DNA from 3 places in the Thauera sp. ZXT1-4 genome. Region 3 is predicted to be linked to each of the others. Evidence: predicted binding sites of a transcription regulator. Region 3 holds the regulator's gene; each other region holds the start of a gene.
The links. Region 3 encodes sigma-54, which starts transcription at its own class of promoters, with help from an activator protein. Its sites were predicted from a motif close to TGGCACGCTTNCTGCTNA; they were not measured.
Positions count from the first base shown of each region.

Region 1: glnA (type I glutamate--ammonia ligase) is a predicted target of sigma-54. The motif match lies at 2,204-2,221, and genes of this name have one in related genera.
Region 2: ACUH78_RS14605 (PEP-CTERM sorting domain-containing protein) is a predicted target of sigma-54. The motif match lies at 2,388-2,405, and genes of this name have one in related genera.

Region 1 is NZ_JBQWSN020000034.1:13,737-17,828, forward strand. It holds gene glnL (nitrogen regulation protein NR(II)) at 1-9, opposite strand, end outside; gene ACUH78_RS17030 (DUF4124 domain-containing protein) at 64-558, opposite strand; gene glnA (type I glutamate--ammonia ligase) at 696-2,105, opposite strand; gene ACUH78_RS17040 (cation diffusion facilitator family transporter) at 2,333-3,532, opposite strand; gene ACUH78_RS17045 (rhodanese-like domain-containing protein) at 3,593-4,045, shown strand.
Region 2 is NZ_JBQWSN020000022.1:23,700-27,791, forward strand. It holds gene proB (glutamate 5-kinase) at 1-59, shown strand, start outside; gene ACUH78_RS14595 (THxN family PEP-CTERM protein) at 321-1,244, shown strand; gene ACUH78_RS14600 (ThiF family adenylyltransferase) at 1,332-2,195, opposite strand; gene ACUH78_RS14605 (PEP-CTERM sorting domain-containing protein) at 2,451-3,413, shown strand; gene ACUH78_RS14610 (ABC transporter permease) at 3,537-4,092, shown strand, end outside.
Region 3 is NZ_JBQWSN020000006.1:147,846-151,937, forward strand. It holds gene hprK (HPr(Ser) kinase/phosphatase) at 1-611, opposite strand, end outside; gene ptsN (PTS IIA-like nitrogen regulatory protein PtsN) at 580-1,065, opposite strand; gene hpf (ribosome hibernation-promoting factor, HPF/YfiA family) at 1,206-1,529, opposite strand; gene ACUH78_RS07305 (RNA polymerase factor sigma-54) at 1,547-3,004, opposite strand; gene lptB (LPS export ABC transporter ATP-binding protein) at 3,026-3,748, opposite strand; gene ACUH78_RS07315 (regulatory protein RecX) at 3,735-4,092, opposite strand, start outside.

The DNA.
Region 1 (4,092 bases), on a different contig from region 3:
GGTTGGCATGGGCGCGTCCGAGGGATTCTTTCGATCAGAAGCAAGATACGCGCCAGATGTGGATCATCGCAGACCCGAGATCTCCCGGCGCAGGGCCTCGATGTTGCGTTTGTGGAGCTCGACCTTGTCCTTGAAGGGCTGCAGGCGATCGAGCACCTTCTGGTAGTTGCGCTCGTCGCCCGTTCGGATTGACTCCTGTTCGGCGAGCGCCTGCTCGGCTTCGGCGAGGGACTTTTCCTCGTGCTCGAGTTCGCCCGCGAGAACCTTGCGGCGTGCGTCGTCACGGTTGCGCTGATCGTCGGGGCTTACGCGCGGAAAACTTCCGGGTGTCGCCGCCGCAGGCGTGCCCTTTGGCGTGCTCGCTGCCGGGCTGCGCGGGGGCGCGGGGATGGTCGACACCGCCTGGTCTGACTCGAGGCGTACACAGCCGCGTCCGAGCGAGCGGTCGTTGGTGTAGGTCACTCGTCCGTCGGGGTCGGTGCACTTGTAGATGTCGGCCCATGCAGACGGGGCGAGGCCGGCAAGCAGGATCAGGGGAAGGAGTTTCGATGGATGCATGCGCGTGTCCTGGGGGCCGCTTCCGTGGCGAATGCACGGTCGTGCGCCCTTGCCCTTGCGGAATGAAGCCTGATTAGACTCCAGAAAAAAAGGACGGGCAATGCCCGTCCTTTCCTGACTGCGCAGTAAGCCCTGGATTACAGGCTGTAGTACATGTCGAATTCCACCGGGTGAGTGGTGATGCGCATGCGGTCGACCTCTTCCTGCTTGAGTGCGATGTAGGCGTCGATGAAGTCGTTGGAGAACACGCCGCCACGGGTCAGGAATTCGCGATCCTTGTCGAGATACTCCAGCGCCTGCTCGAGGCTGGTGCACACGGTCGGGATCAGCGCATCCTCTTCCGGCGGCAGGTCGTACAGGTTCTTGTCGGCCGGGTCGCCCGGGTGGATCTTGTTCTGGATGCCGTCCAGACCCGCCATCATCAGCGCGGCGAAGCACAGGTAGGGGTTGGCCAGGGGATCCGGGAAGCGTGCTTCGATGCGGCGGCCCTTCGGGTTGGCAGTGTAGGGGATGCGGATCGAGGCCGAGCGGTTGCGTGCCGAGTAGGCCAGCTTGGTCGGGGCCTCATAGTGCGGCACCAGGCGCTTGTAAGAGTTGGTGCCTGGGTTGGTGATGGCGTTGAGCGCACGGGCATGCTTGATGATGCCGCCGATGTAGTACAGGGCCATCTCGGACAGGCCGGCGTAGCCGTTACCTGCGAACAGGTTCTGGCCGTCCTTCCAGATCGACTGGTGCACGTGCATGCCGGAGCCGTTGTCGCCGACGATGGGCTTGGGCATGAAGGTGGCGGTCTTGCCGTACTGGTGTGCAACGTTGTGCACGATGTACTTCAGGACCTGGGTCCAGTCGGCGCGCTTGGTCAGCGTGCTGAACTTGGTGCCGATCTCGCACTGGCCGGCGTTGGCCACCTCGTGGTGGTGCACCTCGACCGGCACGCCGCAGGCCTCGAGTGCGAGGCACATGGCGGCGCGCACATCGTTCAGGCTGTCGACCGGCGGGACCGGGAAGTAGCCGCCCTTGACGCGCGGACGGTGGCCGGTGTTGCCGCCCTCGAACTTGTCGGCGGTGGACCAGGCGGCCTCTTCCGAGATGATCTTGCTGTACACGCCCGACATGTCCACCGACCACTCGACCGAGTCGAAGATGAAGAACTCGGGTTCCGGGCCGAAGAAAGCGGTGTCGCCGATGCCCGTGCTCTTCAGGTAGGCCTCGGCGCGCTTGGCGATCGAGCGCGGGTCGCGGTCGTAGCCCTTGCCGTCGGACGGTTCGATGACGTCGCAGGTGATGACCAGCGTGGTCTCGTCGAAGAAGGGGTCGATGTAGGCGGACGAGGGCTCGGGCATCAGCACCATGTCCGAAGCCTGGATGCCTTTCCAGCCCGCGATCGACGAGCCGTCGAAGGGATGGCCGTGCTCGAAGTGCTCTTCTTCGAAAGCGGACACGGGCAGGCCGACGTGCTGCTCCTTGCCGCGGGTATCGGTAAAGCGCAGGTCCACGAAGCGCACTTCGTTTTCCTGGATCAGCTTCATGACGTCTTGGGCGTTCATTTTCACTCCTGGTGAGATGAGGCGATGCGGGTGTTGAGCGGGTGGAGCAGCGGCCGCAAGAGGTCGAGGTCGTTGCACCGGATGTCTGTGCAAGGCACTAAGCAGTAAGCGTGCCAAGTTTCGCAGATGCGCGAATCATTGTGCCATAAGGGGCGATGCCCGAAAGCGGTGCCTGAGTCCGCCTGATTCTGCACCCAGGTGGTGCGGCGCGGGGTTGGTATGCACCGTCATGGTGCAAGGGTGTGGAATACACGGATGCTCCGAAAGCGGGGGTAGGCCCTGAGCCAGTGTGCGATGCGCTGTTGCAGTGCATCGAGTTCCAGGCCGGCGGGGGCCGAAGACAGGAAGAGTTCAACCTCGACGCGCTGGCCGAGGTAGTGGATCTGCACGCGCGAGGGCGGGGGCAAGTCCGCGCCGAGCAGTGTGCGCATGCTGGCGACGATCTCTGCACGTTCGGGTAGTGGGCCCGGCGGCACGACCTGCAGGTCGCCGTCGTCTTCCGGATCGATGTGAACCAGCACGTCGCGCACCTCGGGGTGTGCAGTGCGAACGCGCATGTAAACCGCGTCGGAGATGCGGTGCCCCTCGGATACCGTGATGCGTGGATCGACCTGCACATGGGCATCGCAAAGCACGCGGTCGGCCATGCGCCGGGTGCGCATGTCGTGCAGCCCGATGACGCCCGGCGTGTCCTCGATCGTCTTGCGCAGACGCTGGAGTTCCTCCTCGGGGAGTCCCGTGTCGATCAGCTCGCCGACCGCCTTCCAGGCCAGCTTCAGCCCCATGTGCAGGATCAGGAAACCGACCACTGCCGCCGCGAGCGGCTCCAGAAAGGGGTAGCCCGCCAGGCTGCCGCCGATGCCCGCCGCCACCACCAGTGAGGAGGCAGCGTCCGAGCGCGCGTGCCAGGCGTTGGCCTCGAGTACGGGCGCGCGCAGGCGGCGTGCGGCCGAGAGCGTGAATCGGAACAGCCCCTCTTTGGCGAACAGGGTGATCAGCGCCATGATCAGTGCAGCCGGATGCAGCTCCGGCAATGCGTCCATGTGCTGCAGGCGCACGCCCGAACTCCACAGGAAGCCGATGCCCACCCCCGCGAGCACCGCGCCCAGCACGAGCGTGGTCGCGGTCTCGATGCGGCCGTGTCCATAGGGATGGTCCGTGTCGGCCGGGTCGGCGCCCTTGCGCCCTGCCACCAGCACGAGCAGGTCGGTGACCAGGTCGGACAGCGTGTGCGCCGCGTCTGCCACCAGGCTGAAGGCATTGGCGAACAGGCCGATGATGACCTGCCCCACGGCCAGGGCCGCGTTGGTGATGATGGCGACCAGGGTGGTGCGCTGGATGCCTTTTCCGCGCGCGCCGTCATCATGCTGGAGTTCGCGGGCTGTGGCGGTGCCGGAGGGTCTTTGGGGGGCGTGTGAGGGGTGCATGGGGGTGGCGCGGCGGACGCGCTATACTTCGGCCGACCTACATTTTAGACGGATGTTCGCATGGGAACCCTGTCGGACTTGTTGTCCCTTGCGCACGCACGTGCGGAAAACCTCGGGCTGCCGTACCCGGGTGCGCTGACGCCCGCTGAAACCTGGCAGGTGATGCAGCTCGCCCCCGGCGCCAAGCTGGTGGATGTGCGCACGCGCGCCGAACTCGATTGGGTCGGCCGGGTGCCGGGTGCGGTGGAGATCGAGTGGAAGTCCTATCCCTCGATGCAGGAAAATCCCAACTTCCTGGCCCAGCTCAAGCATCAGGTCGATCCCGAGGCGCTGGTGCTGTTCATCTGCCGCTCCGGCGTGCGCTCGGATTCGGCTGCGCGCCTCGCTACCTCGGCGGGCTATGCCAACTGCTACAACGTCCTCGAAGGCTTCGAGGGCGACAAAGACGCCAACAACCAGCGCAACCGCACTGGTGGCTGGCGCCATGCCGGCCTGCCTTGGTATCAGGGCTGAGCTGCAACAACTCCTTACCCGGCCCTGCGCGGCCCGGCCGAACCCGC
Region 2 (4,092 bases), on a different contig from region 3:
AAAAGCTCCTCGGCTACATCGACGAGCCCGAGCTGATCCACCGCGACAACATGGTGTGAGCCGCGCCCTCTTGCCCCGCTCGGAGTGTCGGAATTTTTGACAATCACCCGATTTCGACGCCGAAAATCAGAAACACAGACGTCATCAGAGCAATGCCCCTCTTGCTTATTGCATCTTTTTTCCTATTACTTTCATAGCCTTACGCTTTATATCCAGAAAAGAAAAAAGAAATCGAGCGAGCACAAGAAGACCCTGGCACGCGAAATGCTTTGTCCTTCGCAAGGATTGCACAGGCATCCGTTCCGCGAAGGAGAAGGAAAATGAAAGCGAACACAATCACCAAACGCACGATGAAGCCGATGGCCATCGCTCTGGTCGCCGCATTGGGCGCCTTCGCCGGCAGCGCGAGCGCCGCGATGGTGACGCAGTGGTCCTACTCGACCAATGCGGTCTTCGTGGCGGGCTCTGCGACCTGGGATAGCGGTGGCGGCACGACCACCGAACTTGCATCGGAGCTCTCCTGGGGCACGGCGGGTGGCAGTTTCACCGACGGAACGCGCAGCGCGCTGACCATCGGCGACTTCAGCGAGAGCCCGGAAACCCTCACCGGCGGCGGCCCGGCCACCGGTGAGGTCACCACCGACGAAGACGGAACACTGGCGGGCAGCGAAATCGCGAAGGGCATTTCGATCTCGCACTGGAACAACCCACTGAGTTCAACCCTCGCCACCCTCACCGGTGCAACGATCCTGGACACACTCAGCCTGACGCCGGTTCTGCCGAGCGGCGGCCCGACCGAGCGAGGTCCGGATCTGCAGTTCGTGTTCAAGTTCAGCGAAACACCGAACGCAGGCGGTATTGGCGGACTCTGCGCCGACGGCACTCCTGCAGCAGCGTACCCGGGTGGCTGTCCCGACCTCTTCGGCTATCAGAACCTGAGCATCGTGAACCAGTTCTTCAACTACGATGGCTTCACGTACTTCGTCAGCGTGCTGTCACTGAACTCGGATGGATCGGTTGACAGCATCGGCATCGGCAACCTGACGAACGGTGAGTGCTCGGCACTCGGCCTGTCCAATGGCTGCTTCGGCTTCCGCACTGCTGAAGGCGGTCTCACCACCGAGCGCTTCGGTTTCGCGATCAGCGCCCGCCCGCTGCCGGTGCCCGAGCCTGGCACGCTTGCACTGCTTGGTATGGGTCTGCTGGGCGTTGGCGCCAGCCTGCGTCGTCGCAAGGCCTCCTGAGGCGCAACCGGGTCGTTCAGACCCGGCGCGCGAGCCACAAAACGGGCCCAAAAAAGCCGCTCTCCGGAGCGGCTTTTTCGTTGCGCCTCACTTCATGTGCAGGCGCGGTCGGATGAAGGCCAGCAGTAGCTTCTGCAACGGATTGCGATTGCCGAGTGGACGCCAGGTGAAGCGCAGCTTCTGCCGGTAGGCATCGAAGTGCATGCCCCAGGGCGCCGGCCGCAGCAGTCCGCGCTTCAACAACACCTTGAGCACCGCCGTCCCCATCACCCCCGCGCACAGTTCGCAGGCCATCCCGGTGGACGGCCCGCGCTGCTCGCCAAAGTTCACTGCTTCCGGCGCCACCAGATAGGTCCGCTGCAGCATCGCCGGCGAGAGCCCCGCCATCAGGCGCGCAAACTGTTCCTGCCGGCTCTGCCCCTCGAGGCAGAAATACTCCTCGAAGCTCATCCCGCCCGGCTTGAAGTACAGCAGCGCCACGCCAATACCCAGCGGCGCCGCCGTCAGCGCCGGAATGCCCCGCTCCGCACAGGCGTGAAAGAGCATGCGCCGCGCATCCATGGCGAAGAAGTCGATCCCGTCCACATAGACATCCACCCCATCGAGAAAGGCGTCCACGTTGTCCTGGGTGACGCCCGCCGGAAAGGTCCGGATGTCCGCCTCGGGGTTGATGTCCGCCGCCATGCGCGCCAGCACCTCGACCTTGGGCTGATCGAGCGTGGACATGAACGCGCCCGCCTGGCGGTTGAAGTTGTGCACCTCGAAACGATCGAAGTCCGAGACATGAAAGGCGCCGATCCCCAGCCGCGCAAGCGTCAGCAGATGCGCGCCCCCAACCCCGCCCAGGCCAGCGATGGCGATGCGAGCGCCGCCGAGCGCAAGCTGCTCAGCAGACGAGACCCAGCCGATGTTTCGCGAGAAGGCAGAAAGGGAACTGAAGCCAGCATTCATTGCAGCACCCGAATGTTGAGTTTCTCGGACGCATTATGCGCATTTGCGCCCGCAGATGCTGAAATCGCTACGCGCTGAGAGTGTCGGTTTTTTTTACACCGACCTATCGAACTCGTAAGCGCCAATTTGCATCCACCTAACAATTACCTATATTTCAGCACCTTACGCAAAAAGAAAAGGATGGAACGCGAGTGGCACGGTTCGTGCTTTTCAAAAACTGCCGAACGATCACCACTTCCTCACCGGGAGACACACATGAACAAGACCCTAATCGCCCTTGCAGCAAGCACTCTTGTTGCTGGCACTGCAAACGCCGCGCCGTCGTGCCCTTCCACCGGAGATCCACTCGCAGACTATCAGTGCGTTCAGATCAACACCGGCAACAACGCTTTCGGTGACGGGGTGACTCACTCGTTCTACGAACTGGGAATCACTGGCACCTTGGCGACATCGATCTACACCGGCCTGACTGCCGGCTCGACGATCATCGACACGAACATCCAGAGCGTCCTGAACGGCTACGGGATCACGAGCGGCACCTACAACAACATCGCCACGCCGACCGGACAGGTATCCTTCAGCGACGCAGCCACCGTTGGCCAGCGGAATATCGACTCGCTGAACCCCCTTGACATCGACAATGCGGCGCCCGGCAACGACATCGAGGGCTTCCGACAGCAAAACGGCTGGGGGCTGGTGTTCGATTATTACCTGGAAGGCACCCTTACAGGGGTCGGCCCGAGCTTCAGCACCGGCTACTTCGATATTTTCTACACCTCTGCTGACGCGAATAATGGCAAGCAAGTGCTCCGCGTCGATATCGACGGTTCGGCTCTGAATGCAGCAAACCTGGACCTTTTCGGTCTAGTGAGCTTCGATTTCGACCAGGACGGCGATTCGGATGAGCTCGGCGATACATTCGTCAAAGATTTCTGGAACTGGGCGAGCGGCGAACCGTCCGGTGGCGGCACCTCCTGGGGTGATCTGTTCCTCGCGAACATTGATCAACGGATCACTTTCTCGTTGGACACCAACGTGAATCCGCCCATTCCTGAAGAGCAACAGCTGGCTGCATTCACGACGGAACAGTACGGTACCGTCTTCGCGCGGCAGACGACGCTCGACTCCAGCGTTCGCTTCAACGTTCCGGAGCCTTTCTCCCTCGCACTCGTCGGGCTGGGCCTTCTGGGCTTGGGTGTGACGCGCCGCAGGAAATAAGTCGCAGTTTCAGCTTGGCAGAAAGCCGCACCCCACGTGGTGCGGCTTTTTTGTCCACAGACGATAGGCCAGGCAGATAATTGTCGCTAGACTCCAGAAGCGAATCATTCTCCCTTGAGAACCTTGATTACCTCATCCTTGCAATCCGCCTGGCGCAACATCACCCGCCAGATCCACCGCAGCCGCGCCGCCCTTACGGCAATTGCCTTCGGCGTAGTCGCCATGGTGCTGGCAGCGGGGTTCATCGACTGGAACCTGCGCTTCGGACGCGACAACACGATCGAGTCCCAGCTCGGGCATCTGCAGCTGATGAAGCCCGGCTTTCTGGAGAACGGCCGCGCCGACCCCTACGCCTATCTGCTGCCGCCGCAGGGCGAGGCCGAGCATGCTGCACTGCAGGCGGTGAAGGGCTACCGGTTCACTGCGCCGCGCCTGCTGCTCGCGGGGCTGGCGAGTTCGGGTGAAGTCACGCTGTCCTTCATCGGCGAGGGGGTCGATCCGCAGGCGGAAGCAGGCATGCAATCGGGGCTGCGCTTTCCGCAGGGGCGCAACCTGGCGCCGGGCGAACCGAACACTGCAGTCGTGGGGCGTGGATTGGCGCAGAACCTGGGACTGGAGATCGGCGCTTCGCTGGTGCTGATCGCCAACACCGAGAGCGGTGGCATCAGCGCCGTGGAGG
Region 3 (4,092 bases):
TCGATGAAATCCTGCAGCATCTCGGGGCTTCGCCCCTCGAGTACAGTGGGCGCGATGCGCGAGAATTCGACCACGTCGTCCGCGACGAGGCCGTGGCCGCGCGAGATGAGCTCCAGGCCGAGCTCGGATTTGCCGGCCCCGGAGTCGCCGGTGATCAGTACGCCGAGCCCCAGCACATCCATGAACACGCCATGGAGCGAGACCTTCTCGGCGAGCTCGCGCGAGAGATAGAGGCGGAGCTGGTCGATCACGCCTGCCGAAGGGTGGCGCGCGGTGAACAGCGCTACGTCGTGGGCCTCGCAGATGCCGTGCAGGATGTTGGGCACCTCGCAGCCGTCGGCGACGATGATGGCTGGCGGGTGCGCCGACAGGATCTCGTTGAGATGGTGAGCGACCTTCTCGTTGGAGTGGCGTTGCGCCCAGGCCAGTTCGGCGCTGCCGAGCACCTGCAGTCGGGTGGGGTGGATCAGATTGAGGTGGCCGACCAGATCGGCCGGCCAGATGCGCTCTTCGCCCACGCTGAGGCGGGCCTCGAGCGGCCCGCTGACGTGGATCAGGCTGAGGCTGTCGCGATGGGTCTCATACAGCCGGGTCAGGCTGGTCTGCCGCATGGGCGCCCCAGTTCATGAACATCTGGTGGATGTGTGCCGCATCCGGCGCATTCAGCAGTGCTTCGCGGAATGCGCGATCGCTGAACATCTGCGCAAGCTCGGAGAGCAACTGCAGATGTGTCTCGTTGGCCTGTTCGGGCACGAGCAGTACGAACAGCATGCTGACCGGGCGACCGTCCGGCGCATCGAACTGGACTGGCGTGGCCAGGCGCAGGAAGGCGCCCGCTGCATCCTTGAGACCCTTGATGCGGCCGTGCGGGATCGCGATGCCCTGCCCGAGGCCGGTGGAGCCCAGGCGTTCGCGGGTGAACAGGCTGTCGAAAACGGTGCTGCGACCGATGCCCTGGTTGTTCTCGAAAAGCAGGCCGGCCTGCTCGAAGACGCGCTTCTTGCTGCTGGCGTCGAGGTCGACCACCACATTGGGAAGTGGCAGGAGTTGGGATATCAGGCTCATTCGCAGGTGTGCAAACACGACGCCCCGGTCTTCCAGGTCGCCGGGGCGACTGTCGTTCCGGGGCGGGCGCCGCAGGCGTGGTCAAAACGCGCGCATTATAACCACAACCGCGCCCCGGTCATGGGGCTGTAACGAAAGGCTCAGTCCTCGGGGGTCTGGTGCTTCAGCGACTCGTGGTTGTGCTCGGCCATCTTCTGCTTGTATTTCTGCACCTGGCGGTCGAGCTTGTCGGTCATCGAGTCGATGGCGGCGTACAGGTCGGCATCGTCGCTTTCAACGAAGATGTCCTTGCCGCGCACGTGCAGGGTCACTTCGGCCTTCTGCTTGAGCTTCTCGACGGAGAGGATTACCGCAACGCTGGTGACGTTGTCGAAGTGGCGGATGACGCGATCGAGCTTGGAGGTGACGTAGTCGCGGATGGCCGGGGTAACTTCGACATGATGCCCGGTGATGTTGAGATTCATGGTGACTCCTGTGGTTGTCAGATGGATTTGCGCATGCTGACCGGCGGGATATTGAGGGATTCGCGATACTTGGCGATGGTGCGCCGTGCGACCACGATACCCTGCTGGCCTAGAATCTCGGCAATCTTGGCGTCGGACAGCGGTTTCTTGCTGTCTTCGGCTTCCACCAACTGGCGAATCAGCGCGCGAATCGCCGTGGAAGAGGCCGCCCCACCGGTGTCGGTGGCGACATGACTGCCGAAGAAATACTTGAGCTCGAATACGCCGCGCGGTGTCGCCATGTACTTTTGCGTGGTCACGCGCGAAATGGTCGACTCGTGCAGTTCAAGCTGGTCGGCGATCTCCCGCAGCGTGAGCGGGCGCATGGCCACAGGGCCATGATCGAAGAACTGCCGCTGCTGGTCAACGATGGCCTGGGAAACGCGGAGGATGGTGTCGAAGCGTTGCTGCACGTTGCGGATCAGCCAGCGTGCCTCCTGCAGCTGGCCGCCCAGTCCGCCGCCCTGGGCGCGGTTCTGCTGCAGCAGGCTGGCGTACAGGCGGTTGATGCGCAGGCGCGGCATGGCGTCCTGGTTGAGACTGACCGACCAGCGCCCGCGCACCTTGCGTACGACCACGTCGGGCAGCACATAGCGCGTCTCGCTGGTGGAATAGCGCGAGCCGGGGTGCGGGTCGAGGCTGCAGATCAGTGCGTGCGCTGCGCGCAGCGCTTCGTCGTCCGAGCCGGTGAGCTTCTTCAGTTTGGCGAAGTTGCGTTCGGCGAGCAGTTCCAGGTGCTTGGTGGCGACCTCGAGGGCGAGTGCTCGCGTCGCGCACTCGGGCAGTGTGCGCAACTGCAGCGCAAGACACTCCTGCGGCGAGCGCGCGCCGATGCCCGCTGGTTCGAGGTTTTGCACGTGGTGCAGGGCAATGCTCAGGTCTTCGAGTTCGATGCCCGATTCGGGCGGCAGCAGTTCGAGCAGTTCCTCGAGCGGCTGATGCAGATAGCCGTCATCGTCCAGCGCCTCGACGATGAATCGCACCAGTGCGCGGTCGTGATCCGACAGCGGCGACAGGGCGATCTGCTGATCGAGGTGGTCGCGCAGCGCGATGCCGGCGGCCTGAAACTCTTGATAATCGACGTCCTCATCGTCCTCGCTGCGGCTGGAGGCCCCGGTGCCCACGCTGGACCAGTCGATGCCTTCATCCTCGCTGCTGCCCTCTCCGCCTTCATGCTGCAGGGCCTCGCTGCCGGACTCGGCGGGGCCTTCGCCCTGCGGCGCTTCCTGGTGGGATTGTTCGCTGGGCGTGCTTGCGGCGGCGGGCAGGAACTCGCCTTCGCCCTCCTCGCGCTCGAGCATCGGGTTGTCCAGCAGGAAGCGCTCGATCTCCTGATTCAGCTCGATCGTCGATAGCTGCAGCAGCTTGATCGACTGCTGCAGTTGCGGCGTCAGTGTGAGGTGCTGCGAGAGCTTGAGCTGGAGACTGGGCTTCATGGCGTGAGGAGGGGCGCGCAGTCAGAGCCGGAAGTGCTCGCCAAGGTAGACCTGGCGCACCTGCTCGTTCTCGATGATCTCGGTCGGTGCGCCACTGGCGAGCACACGGCCTTCGCTGATGATGTAGGCGCGATCGCAGATACCGAGCGTCTCGCGTACGTTGTGGTCGGTGATCAGCACGCCGATGCCGCGCTCCTTCAGGAAGCGGATGATCTTCTGGATGTCGATGACCGCGATCGGGTCCACGCCGGCGAAGGGTTCGTCGAGCAGGATCAGGCGCGGATCGGTGGCCAGCGCACGGGCGATCTCGCAGCGGCGGCGCTCGCCGCCCGACAGCGAGATCGCGGTGCTGTCGCGCAGGTGGTGGATGCCGAGTTCGATCAGCAGCTCTTCGAGCCGCTCGCTGACATTGCGCTTGTCCAGCCCCTGCAACTCGAGCACCGCCTGGATGTTCTCGGCCACGGTGAGTTTGCGGAAGACGCTCATCTCCTGCGGCAGGTAGGAAAGGCCCAGGCGTGCGCGGGCGTGGATCGGCAGATGGGTCAGATCCTTCCCGTCCAGGGTGATCTGCCCGCCGTCTGCGCGCACGAGGCCGACGATCATGTAGAAGCAGGTGGTCTTGCCTGCGCCGTTGGGTCCGAGCAGGCCGACCACCTCGCCCGAGCCGACCTCGAAGCCAACGTCGTGCACCACGGTGCGCGCCTTGTAGCGCTTTTGCAGTCCTGCGACCTTAAGCAGACTCATCGTGGGGCTCTTTCAGCAGCTTGCGGATCAGTTCGGGTGCAAAGCCCCGGGTTTGCAGGAAGCGCGCCTGGCGGGCCCATTCACGGGTCTCGCTGGGCGGCGTGGAAAATCGGCCGCGCAGCACGCTGCGAGCACGGTCGAGCTCCGATTCTACGCACTCGGTCGCGAGCGCAGCGTCGATCAGATCACGGTCGATTCCGCGCAGTGTGAGCTCCCTGCGCAGCCGTGTCTCGCCGAAGCGGGCCGACTTGCCGCGCACGAAGGCTTCGGCATAGCGGCTGTCGGACTGCAGGCCGAGTTCGCCCATGCGCGCGATCACGGCCTGGATCTCGTCGTGCTCGCCA